DNA from 3 places in the Mesorhizobium sp. C416B genome. Region 1 is predicted to be linked to each of the others. Evidence: predicted binding sites of a transcription regulator. Region 1 holds the regulator's gene; each other region holds the start of a gene.

Region 1 (3,742 bases):
AAGGCGGCGATCTGGAACGAGGTCAAGGACCGCCTGCAGGAGCCCGGCACCGGCCTGTCCGGCGGCCAGCAGCAGCGCCTGTGCATCGCGCGCGCCATCGCCGTGTCGCCGGAAGTGATCCTGATGGATGAGCCCTGCTCGGCGCTTGATCCGATCGCCACCGCCCGTGTCGAGGAGCTGATCGACGAACTGCGCCAGAACTACACGATCGTCATCGTCACCCATTCGATGCAGCAGGCGGCGCGCGTGTCGCAGCGCACGGCGATGTTCCATCTCGGCTATCTCGTCGAGGAGGGCGCAACCGACAAGATGTTCACCAACCCCGACGACAAGCGCACCCAAGATTACATTACCGGCCGCTTCGGCTGAACCTTCCGGCGGGTGAATTTCAGGCACGAGGACCAAGATCATGGGTGAACATACCGTCGCCTCCTTCGATGAAGAGCTCGGGCAGATCAGCAAGCTGATCCGCGACATGGGCGATCTGGCAGGCTCGATGGTCAGCGGCTCGACCAGGGCGCTGCTCAATTCGGACAATGCGCTGGCACAGCGTGTCGTTTCCGACGACGCCATCATGGATGCGCGCCAGCGCGAACTGGACGACCGCGCCATCACGCTGATCGCCAAGCGCCAGCCGATGGCCAACGATCTGCGCGCCGTGGTCGGCTCGATCCGCATGGCCGGCGACCTCGAGCGCATCGGCGATCTCGCCAAGAACATCGCCAAACGCGTCGGCACCGTGGGCTTGAGCGTCACGCCGCGCGACCTCTCGCACTCCATCGATGCCATGGCGCAACTGGTGCTGATCCAGGTGCAAGGCGTCGTCGAGGAATATGCCGCCACCGATGCGGCAGCTCTTGCAAAACTCAGGAATGACGACGAGCGCATCGACGTCAAATACACGTCCGTGTTTCGTGAGCTCTTGACCTACATGATGGAAGACCCTCGCAACATCACCGCCTGCACGCATCTCTTGTTCTGCGCCAAGAATCTTGAGCGCATCGGCGATCATGTCACCAACATCGCCGAAAATGCGTATTATGTGCTGACCGGCCAGCAATTGCCCGCCAATCGTCCGAAGCAGGACGAGACGGCGATGGCCACGCCGGCCTGATGAGGGTGAACTGCCTATGATCGCGCCACGCATCATGGTCGTGGAGGACGAGGAGCCACTAGGCGTGCTCCTCCGCTACAACCTCGAATCCGAAGGCTATCAGGTCGAGGTGGTGACACGCGGCGACGAGGCCGAGATCCGCCTGCAGGAAAACGTGCCCGATCTCCTGGTGCTCGACTGGATGGTGCCGGCTGTTTCCGGCATCGAGCTCTGCCGGCGGCTTAGAGTGCGGCCCGAAACCGAGCGGCTGCCGATCATCATGCTGACCGCGCGCGGTGAGGAAAGCGACCGCGTGCGCGGCCTGTCCACCGGTGCCGACGACTATCTGGTCAAGCCATTCTCGACGCCGGAGTTCATGGCGCGCGTGAAAGCGCTGCTGCGCCGCGCCAAGCCGGAAGTGCTGTCGAGCGTGCTCAAGGTCGGCGACATCGTGCTCGATCGAGAATCGCACCGGGTCTACCGCAAGAAGAGCGAGATCAGGCTCGGACCGACCGAGTTCCGGCTGCTCGAATTCATGATGCGCCATCCCGGCCGCGTGTTCTCGCGCAGCCAACTGCTCGACAATGTCTGGGGCGAGACGATCTATATAGACGAGCGAACCGTCGACGTGCATGTCGGGCGGCTGCGCAAGGCCGTCAACAACGGCCGCATGCCGGATGTCATCCGTACCATTCGCGGCGCCGGCTACGCTATTAGGGAAGACTAGGATGCTGCGCGTCGCGCCGTTGCCGGCCATTCAGGCGACATGCTTGCCGGATTTCGCCTGAATGCCCGGCGCGAAAATCTCCTGGTCGACGAAGCCGAGCGCGCGCATGGCGCAGCCTTCGCGGATCAGCGGCAGCTCGTTGGGCTCGGTGTCGAAGGAGATCGATTTCGAGTGCTGGCCGCCGGCGGTCTGGGCGATCGCTTCGCGCAATGCCGGCTCGATCAGGTCGAAGGCGGCGGCGCTGACGCCGACCATGGCGACGGGTGCCGGATCGATCAGAGCAAACAGGCTGCCGAGGCCGAAGCCGAGCGCCTCACCGGCCCTGCGATAGGCTTCGCGCTCCGGGCCATCGGTTTCGCGGGCGCGCGCGGCGAGTGCGCGCATATCAGCGTCGCCGATATCGACCGGCTCGGCATCCTCGCCCATCATTTTGGCGCTGCGCCAGATGGCGTAGTTTCCGGCATAGGCCTCGACGCAGCCGCGCCGCCCGCAGCGGCAGAGCGCGCCGCCCGGACGGTGGATCATGTGGCCGAACTCGCCGCCCGAGGAATGGGTGCCGGTGAACAGTTCGCCTTTCAGCACCAGTCCCATGCCGATGCCGTGCGACAAGAGGATGGCGATAAAGTTGTCGCGGTAGCGCTCGGGCTGGCGCCATTGCAGCGCCACCGCCATCATATTGCAGTCGTTCTCCATGGTGGCCGGAATGCCGAATTCCACTTCCAACATGTCGGCGAAGGCAATGTCGGTCAGTGGCGTGATTGGCGACCACAGCATGGCGCGCGCCTGCGAATCGGTGATGCCCTGGATGCCCATGGCAATGCGGGCGATGCTCTGGACATCGAGGTCGGGATCCTCAAGCCGCCGCCGGACGATTGCTACGCATTCGCCAATCAGCTCGTCGCGCGGCTTGGTCAGCGTGTCCAGCCGGCGCTGTTCCTCGGCGACGACGTGGCCGGCATAGTCGATGACGGTGACGGACAGGAAATTGAGCGACAGCACGACGGTCATCACCGCCGCCGCTTCCGGGTTGAGGCCAAGGCCGACCTGCGGCCGGCCGCGTTTCAGTGCGCCTGTCTCGCCAGGTTTGCCTTCAATCAGGACGCCTTCTTGAATCAGATCAGACGAGATTGCCGATATGGTCGAGTGGCTGAGGCCGGTGGTCGCCGCAATCTCGGTCCGCGACGGCTGGCCGGCCCGGCGCACGGCCGAAATCACCATGGCACGGTTGCGACGGCGCAGATCGTCGTGGCGGATTCCAACCGACATTTGTTTCCTCCCGGCCTCCTCGCGCCTCATGATAGTGAAGGCGTTCGACGGCACCAGCCAAATATTGGCAGACGCCGGCAGCCCTGTCATTGTTTATTGCGGACCTCGAAAAAATTCGGCAAGGCCATCAGAATCCATCAGAATCGATGTTGACAGCGCCTTATCATTGAACCAGTATTTTTTCGAGGCTCGAAAAAATAGGGCCTCTGTGTGCCGGCCCTCGGGCCAGTTTTGTCGCGCCGCACGCGGCGCAGGGAGGATTATGATGAACAGATTTGCAGCCGCCATGCTGGCGGGTGTCGCCATGTCGCTGGCGCTGATGTCGGTCGCGCAGGCGAAGGACAAGGTCATCGGCGTGTCGTGGTCGAACTTCCAGGAAGAGCGCTGGAAGACCGACGAGGCGGCGATGAAAACGGCGATCGAGGCTGCCGGCGACAAGTACATTTCGGCCGACGCGCAGTCCAATCCCGGCAAGCAGCTGACCGACGTCGAAAGCCTGATCTCGCAGGGCGCCAACTCGCTGATCATCCTGGCGCAGGACGCCTCGGCCATCGGCCCGGCGGTGCAGAAGGCGCTGGACGAAGGCATTCCGGTCGTCGGCTATGACCGCCTGATCGAGAACAAGGACGTCTTCTACCTGACCTTCGATAACAAGG
Region 2 (3,742 bases), 3.3 Mb from region 1:
GATGACCGAACCGCGGCGGCGCCGCTTCAGCGCCGTCTCGAACAGGCGCACGAGATCTTCCGACTCTTCCTCGACCTCGATATCGCTGTCCCGGATGATGCGGAAGGTGCCGGAACCCTTGACCTCATAGCCGGGGAACAGCTTGCCGATATAGAGGCCGACAGCCTCCTCCAACGGAATGAAGCGAACGTGCTGCTTGCGGTCGGGCAGACGGATGAAGCGCTTCAGCGCCACCGGCAGGCGCAGAAGCGCGCTCATCTCCTCGCCATTCTTGCGATGGCGCAATTGCAGCGCCATCGAGAAGCCGAGATTGGGAATGAACGGAAACGGATGCGCCGGGTCGATCGACAGTGGAGTCAGCACCGGGAAAACCTGGTCCTGGAAATGGTCTTCCAGCCAGACTTTTTCATCCTTGGTTAGTGCATCGCGGGTGATGCTCTCAATGCCTTCCTTGTTGAGCAGCAACATCAGCGCCGAAAGGCTGTTCTGCTGGTCCTCCTGCAGCCGCTCGACCTCGCGCAGCAATTGTTCCAGCTGCTGCTCCGGCGTGCGGCCGTCGGGGCTCTTTAGCGCAATGCCTTCGCGCACCTGGCCCGCAAGGCCGGCGACGCGGACCATGAAGAATTCATCGAGATTGGCGGCCGAAATCGACAGGAAACGGACGCGTTCGAGCAGCGGATGGTGCTCGTTCTGTGATTCCTCGAGCACACGCCGGTTGAACTGCAGCCAGGAGAACTCACGGTTGACGAACCGATCGGGGTTGCCGCCCTCGGGGCTCGCCACCTCGACATTGATGAATTCGCTCTGCACCGGCTTCAGTTCGTTCATGGTTCCTGCTCTTCCCCGCCAACCGTCCCTTGGAGCGCCGTTGGACGTGCCATGCCTCTAACACGCTTTTGTGACGCATGACCCTTCGGCGAAAACCGTTCCGATTTCAGGGACATGCACTTAACCGGCTCAACGTATCCTCTGACAGGCTTTTGCGACAGTTTCATTTCATCGATCTTGCAAACAGGCCTGTTATGTTCCAGATGCTTTTCGACGAGATCAAGGAGACGACGATGGCAGGCGGTTCCATTCCCCATTTCCAGAACGATGCGGGCCATCCGGCAATCGACATCGGCGTCAAGGAATTCATGTGCACCGGCGCCAACCCGCCCTTCGACCACCCACATGTGTTCCTCGACATGGGCGACGACAATGAAAAGGTCTGCCCGTATTGCTCGACGCTCTACCGCTATTCGGCGAAGCTGAGGGCGACGGAAACGCTGCCGGCTGGTTGCCTTTATATCGACCAGGCCGCCTGATCCTTCCGCGACAAGCCCGATGGAAGACATCAGGTCCCGGCAGGTCATAATCGCCGGGGCCGGCATCGCCGGGCTGACCGCTGCCCTTGCCTTCGCTGGACGGGGTTATCCGGTAAAGCTTATCGAACAGGCACAGCACCTCGAAGCGGCCGGCGCCGGCATCCAGCTTTCGCCCAACGCAACACGCATTCTTGGAAAACTCGGCGTGCTCGACCGACTGCTGCCCGCAGCGTTGCGGCCGGAAGCGGTCGTGCTCAAGGACGCCGGGACGCTGCGCGAACTGGCGCGGGTACCGCTCGGGCACGCCGCCGAAGCGCGCTGGCAGTCGCCCTATCTTGTCGCCCATCGCGCAGATCTGCAGGCAGCGCTGCTGGGGCAAATGGCCGAACGGCCAGAGATTGAGCTCATCACCGGCGCCCGCGTGACCGGCATCGTCAAAGACGCGCAATATGTCGCCGTGACCGCCGAAGTGGACGGCCGCGAGATCGAGGCACGCGGCAAACTGCTGGTCGGCGCCGACGGCGTCTGGTCGGCGGTCCGGGCGCAACTCGCAGGCGAGGACTTCGTCAAAAGCCGTTTTTCGGGCGAACTCGCCTGGCGGGCTACAATCGCAGCCGACGGTGCGGCCGGAGAAGCCTTTGCCGCGATCGGCGCCGCCGACTGCGTCACCACGTTCCTGCATCCTGGCTTCCACATGGTCGCCTACCCCGTCAGCAAAGGCCAGGCCTTCAATCTCGCCGCCTTCACCAAGGGTGAGCGCATGGCCGAAGGTTGGTCGGGCCATGCCGATCCCGCGATCCTCACGGCTGCCCTGCGCGGCACCGCGCCGGGCCTGACGAAGCTTGTGGCACTGGCCGGCCCATGGACGGCCTTTCCGATCCACACCGTCGAACAGAAGCGGTGGACGAGCCCGCAGGGCATCGCGCTGATCGGCGACGCCGCGCACGCGATGACGCCGTTTGCCGCGCAGGGCGCGGCAATGGCGATCGAGGATGCCATCACGCTTGCCGACGCTATCGCCGATTTCCCTGGCGATCTGCCCAGAAGTTTTCAAATCTGGGAAAATCTTCGGCGGCCGCGTGTCGCCAAGGCCGCGCGTCGTGGGGCCGTAAACCGCCTCGCCTGGCATGCTGCCGGCCCGGTGGCGATCGCCCGCAATCTGTTCCTGGCCATGCGCTCGCCCGACAAGCTCGCCGCCGACCTCGACTGGCTCTATGGATGGCGAGCGGACACTCGGCAGTCTAGATCGTCGACGTAGCGATCCTTCCCACTCCCCTCTGTCCTGCCGGACATCTCCCACGCAAGGGGGGAGATTGGATGTCGCCGTCGCCTTCGCCAAAATCGCCGGCGTTGCAGCAGGAGCGCGGGCAAAACGGCTGATCTCCCTCTTGCGGGGGAGATGGCCGGCAGGTCAGAGGGGAGTGCTGTCCCGCTGACTTCAAAAGATCCAACACTGTCGCGGTGCGATGAAGGACTGCTAGTTATAAAACCGCATCGACAAGCCCAGCGAGGCCGACAGCGGGTTCCACCAGCCGGTGCGCAGGCCGGCGGTGCGCAGGCCGGCGGCTGTCCAGGTGTTGCAGCCGACAAGCGCGTTGAAATGGCCGTTCGCCTCGAAGAAGCGGTCGAAGCTGGAATAGGCGGCGTTCTCGATGACGACCGGACCATGCGGCCCTTGCTGGAAACTCGCGTCGATATAGTTGAGCAGCGCTGCAAAACGTTCCTCATCGATGTCGAAACCGGTGACAGCAGGGTGCGGCTCGGCGATGGTCCCGGCGATATCGACATGCATGACCGAGGCGTCCAGTGTCAGCGCCTTGAGGACGGGCACTGCTTTCAGCTGCGACCAGCTCGGCGTCTCCAGATAGAAGGCCCGGCCGCCCCAGCCAAAGACGATGTAGCGCACTTCCGGGGCGTCGACAGGGATGCCGGCAGCGACCAGGAAATGGAAGCGCCGGCGCACCTCGTCATCGACTGGAATGGCGATGTCGGTGTGGATCGGATTCTCCAGCACCAGAATATGGCGCGTGCCCTCACCCGCCGCTGACGCCGGCCACAGCGGACGCGGCACCAGCGTGCCGAGCGCGGCAGCGAGCGCGACCACGATAATCAGCATGGCCACGAAACGCAGGGCTTTTCTCATGCGGCGGCGGCTTTGTGTTTCAATGGAGAAGATCAACCCCCCAGATAGCAAAAGAGCCCGGCCGCATTACGGCCGGGCTCTTTTGGTTCGCATGAAAATGCTCAGTGCAGGATCTGCGACAGAAACAGCTTCGTGCGCTCGTGGCGCGGATGGTCGAAGAACTCGGCCGGCGTGTTCTGTTCGACGATCTGGCCCTGATCCATGAAGATCACCCGGTTGGCGACTTTGCGGGCAAAGCCCATTTCGTGAGTGACGCACAGCATGGTCATGCCTTCCTCGGCCAGGCCCACCA
Region 3 (3,742 bases), 3.1 Mb from region 1:
GCTTGTGGACGAGGTCATGCACCGAAGCGGCATAGGCCGGCACCCATTTGTCGTCCTTCACCTTGATGTCTGCGATCACGTAAGCGGTCATTGTCCAACTCCTCATGGATCGGCACCGGACTGCCCGGTGACGTGACCGCTGCCTCGCATGGCGGCGCCGGACCGCTCCAGTCACAGAACTGTACCGGGGTGCCAGTACAGCTTCTGTACTGGCTGAACTCAGGTTTTCTGAATAAGGTCCGGCAACATCTTTTGGAGCTCACCACATGACACAAGCCGGTTACAAGCAATTCTGCCCGCTCTCCATGGCCGCCGAGCTGCTCTGCACACGCTGGACCATGGTGCTGCTGCGCGAACTGGTGGCGGGATCGACCCGCTTCAACGATTTGCGCCGCGGCGTGCCGAAAATGTCGCCAACCCTTCTGTCGCAACGGCTTAGGGATCTCGAAGCGGGAGGCATCGTCGAGCGGACCGAGATCGCGACCGAGAAGGGCGTGTTCGAATACCGGCTGACCGAGGCGGGCCGGGATTTGCGCCCGGTTGTCGAGGCGATGGGGTTTTGGGGCCAGAAATGGGTCGAGGCCAGGCTGTCGCTCAAAAACCTCGATCCGTCGCTGCTGATGTGGGACATGCGGCGCAATCTGAACCCCAGTCCGCTGCCGGACGGGCGCACTGTGATACAATTCCTGTACCATGACCTGCCGGCGTCAAAACGATCGTGGTGGCTGATCGTCGAAAAGCAGGGCGAGGTCGATCTTTGCTGGTACGATCCGGGCTTCGACGTCGATCTCTACGTCTCGACCGATCTGTGCACCATGACCTCGATCTGGATGGGGCTGACGACAGTTCACAAGGAACGCGACAAGATCAGCCTGACCGGCGATCTCGACGTCGCCGGCAAGATGCAGATCTGGCTTGGGCTCAGCCCGTTTGCGGTGATGCCGAAGCGCGTGGCGGCTTGAGGTCCCTGCGCATTCCACAGATCGGCTTGCCTCTAAAAATACTAGTTGCAAAATGCAATCAGTTTGAATACTGATTGCAAATCACAACTGGTCACCGAAAGGGAGGCTCCATGTCCAAACTTCGCGTCAATGCCTTCACGTTGTCGCTCGACGGTTTCGGCGCCGGTCCTGACCAGGACCTGCAAAATCCGCTCGGCGTTGGTGGCGAATATCTGCACAAATGGATGACCGGCACCCGCACCTTCCATGAGATGGTCGGCAAGGATGGCGGCACCACCGATGTGGACGACCGGTTCACTGTCCGCAGCTTCGACAATGTCGGGGCCTGGATCCTCGGCCGCAACATGTTCGGCCCAATCCGCGGCGAATGGCCAGACGAGAGCTGGAAAGGCTGGTGGGGCGACAACCCGCCCTATCACGTGCCGACCTTCGTGCTGACCCACTACAAGCGCGACCCCATTGTGATGGAAGGCGGCACCGTTTTCCACTTCGTTGCCGGCGGCATCCACGCCGCGCTCGAACAAGCAAAGGCCGCGGCCGGCGGCAAGGATGTCCGCGTCGGCGGCGGCGTTTCCACCATCCGGCAATATCTGCAAGAGAAGCTCATCGACGAGTTGCATCTGGCGGTGTCGCCGGTGTTGCTCGGGAGGGGCGAGAGCCTGTTTGCCGGGCTGGATATGCTGAAGCTGGGTTACCAGTGCACCGAGCAGGTGGCGACAGCGCTCGCCACGCATGTGACGATCAAGCGGGTGTAGTGGCGAAGTGATAGGCGCAGGCTTCTTTCTCCCCGTTCTACGGGGAGAAATGCCCGGCAGGCAATGAGGGGCAGCGCTGCTTTTGGAGGTTAGCAGCGTCCGACGGCTGTGAATTCGTCGATGCCGGCGCTGCCCCTCATCCGCCCTTCGGGCACCTTCTCCCCGTGAAACGGGGAGAAGGAAAAGTGCTCAATACTTCTCCGGCACGTAAAGCTCGCGCGGCAGGACCTGGCGCTCGTACTCCGGGTTGAACACCCGCTCGGGCAGCGTGATTTCTTCGTGCGGCACGTCCTCATAGGGCAGTTGTTTGAGGAGATGGTCGATGCAGTTCAGCCGCGCCCGCTTCTTGTCGTTGCCTTCGACGATGTACCACGGTGCCTCTGGGATGTTGGTGCGGGCAAACGTCTCTTCCTTGGCCTTGGTGTACTGCTCCCAGCGCACGCGCGACTGCAGGTCCATCGGCGACAGCTTCCACTGCTTCATCGGGTCGTGGATGCGCATCATGAAGCGCATCTGCTGTTCCTCGTCGGTGATCGAGAACCAGTATTTGACCAGCGTGACGCCGGAGCGGACCAACATGCGCTCGAACTCCGGCACGTCGCGGAAGAACTCTTCGACCTGATCGGGTTCGGCAAAGCCCATCACCCGCTCGACGCCGGAGCGGTTGTACCAGGAGCGGTCGAACAGCACGATCTCGCCGCCGGCCGGCAGATGCGGCACGTAGCGCTGGAAATACCACTGCGATTTTTCGCGCTCGGTCGGCGCCGGCAGCGCCACGACGCGGCAGATGCGCGGGTTGAGGCGCTGGGTGATGCGCTTGATGACGCCGCCCTTGCCGGCGGAATCGCGTCCTTCGAAAACCACCACCAGCTTCTTCTTGTGGTAGGCGACCCAGGACTGCAGCTTGATCAGTTCCGACTGCAAGCCGATCAGGTCGCGGAAATACTGCATGCGGTCGATCGACGGCGGATGCGCGTTCTTGTAGATCTTGGAGATCTCCAGCGACAGCGCCGGCTCCGACATTTCAAGCTCATAGTCCTCGTCGAGCATGTCGGCGAGTTCGGCTTCCAGCCAATCCCTGGCCGGAGAATTCTGCTTCAACTCGGTCATTTCCACTGCTCCGCTTGCCGGCTGGCATGAAACCCTGAGCCGACTCGATATAGGCCGCCAATGACGGTTTTATTGCAAGCCGCCGGCCAGCCGGTCATCACTGCAAACCAGCGAGCATTGCCGATCCATCGCCCTGGGATGGCGACAAGCCGCTCAAATTGTCCTACAAATAGCGGACCCCTTCGGGCTTCCCCGCCCTTTCCTGCTAAAACCGCCTCCCCCCCAAAACTACGAGGATCTGACATGGAATACCGCACGCTTGGCCGTTCCGGCTTGAAAGTTTCGGCGCTGACCTTGGGAACCATGACCTTCGGCGGCAGCGGGCCGTTCGCCGCCGTCGGCAATTCCGATCTCGCGGAGGCCTCGCGCATCATCGACACTTGCATCGATGCCGGCATCAATCTCATCGACACCGCCAATGTCTATTCCAACGGTCTGTCGGAAGAGATCATCGGCGAGGCGCTCGGCGGCAAGCGCAAGAACGACGTGCTGATCGCCTCCAAGGCGCGCATGCGGATCGGCAAGGGCCCCAATGACGAAGGCCTGTCGCGCCATCATCTGATCCGCGAATGCGAGAAGAGCCTGAAGCGCCTCAGGACCGATGTCATCGACATCTATTTCCTGCACGAATGGGACGGCGCGACGCCGCTCGAGGAAACCATCTCCGCGCTCGACACGCTGGTTGCCCAGGGCAAAATCCGCTATGTCGGCTGCTCCAACTATTCCGGCTGGCAGGTCATGAAGGCGCTCGGCATCAGCGACAGCCAGCACCAGCCGCGTTTCGTCACCCAGCAGATCCACTACACGCTGGAAGCACGCGAGGCCGAGTATGAGCTCTTGCCGATCTCGGTCGACCAGGGCCTTGGCGTGCTGGTGTGGAGCCCGCTCGCCGGCGGCCTGCTGTCGGGCAAATAC

The links. The regulator PhoB, encoded in region 1, activates phosphate uptake and scavenging genes when phosphate is short. The targets are predictions, from matches to a motif close to TGTCATNNANCTGTCAT.
Region 2: the regulator PhoB is predicted to act here: its motif matches at 983-999, upstream of NLY43_RS05230 (RNA degradosome polyphosphate kinase).
Region 3: the regulator PhoB is predicted to act here: its motif matches at 2,888-2,904, upstream of ppk2 (polyphosphate kinase 2).

What each region holds. Positions count from the first base shown of each region.
Region 1 covers NZ_CP100471.1:4,427,901-4,431,642, forward strand. Annotated here, with positions in the region: gene pstB (phosphate ABC transporter ATP-binding protein PstB) at 1-369, shown strand, start outside; gene phoU (phosphate signaling complex protein PhoU) at 410-1,114, shown strand; gene phoB (phosphate regulon transcriptional regulator PhoB) at 1,131-1,820, shown strand; gene NLY43_RS21635 (ROK family protein) at 1,851-3,086, opposite strand; gene xylF (D-xylose ABC transporter substrate-binding protein) at 3,352-3,742, shown strand, end outside.
Region 2 covers NZ_CP100471.1:1,033,872-1,037,613, forward strand. Annotated here, with positions in the region: gene NLY43_RS05230 (RNA degradosome polyphosphate kinase) at 1-828, opposite strand, end outside; gene NLY43_RS05235 (zinc-finger domain-containing protein) at 1,062-1,307, shown strand; gene NLY43_RS05240 (FAD-dependent monooxygenase) at 1,327-2,565, shown strand; gene NLY43_RS05245 (TIGR02117 family protein) at 2,785-3,450, opposite strand; gene NLY43_RS05250 (amino acid ABC transporter ATP-binding protein) at 3,552-3,742, opposite strand, start outside.
Region 3 covers NZ_CP100471.1:799,612-803,353, forward strand. Annotated here, with positions in the region: gene NLY43_RS04105 (DUF1330 domain-containing protein) at 1-91, opposite strand, end outside; gene NLY43_RS04110 (winged helix-turn-helix transcriptional regulator) at 267-962, shown strand; gene NLY43_RS04115 (dihydrofolate reductase family protein) at 1,073-1,717, shown strand; gene ppk2 (polyphosphate kinase 2) at 1,907-2,827, opposite strand; gene NLY43_RS04125 (aldo/keto reductase) at 3,071-3,742, shown strand, end outside.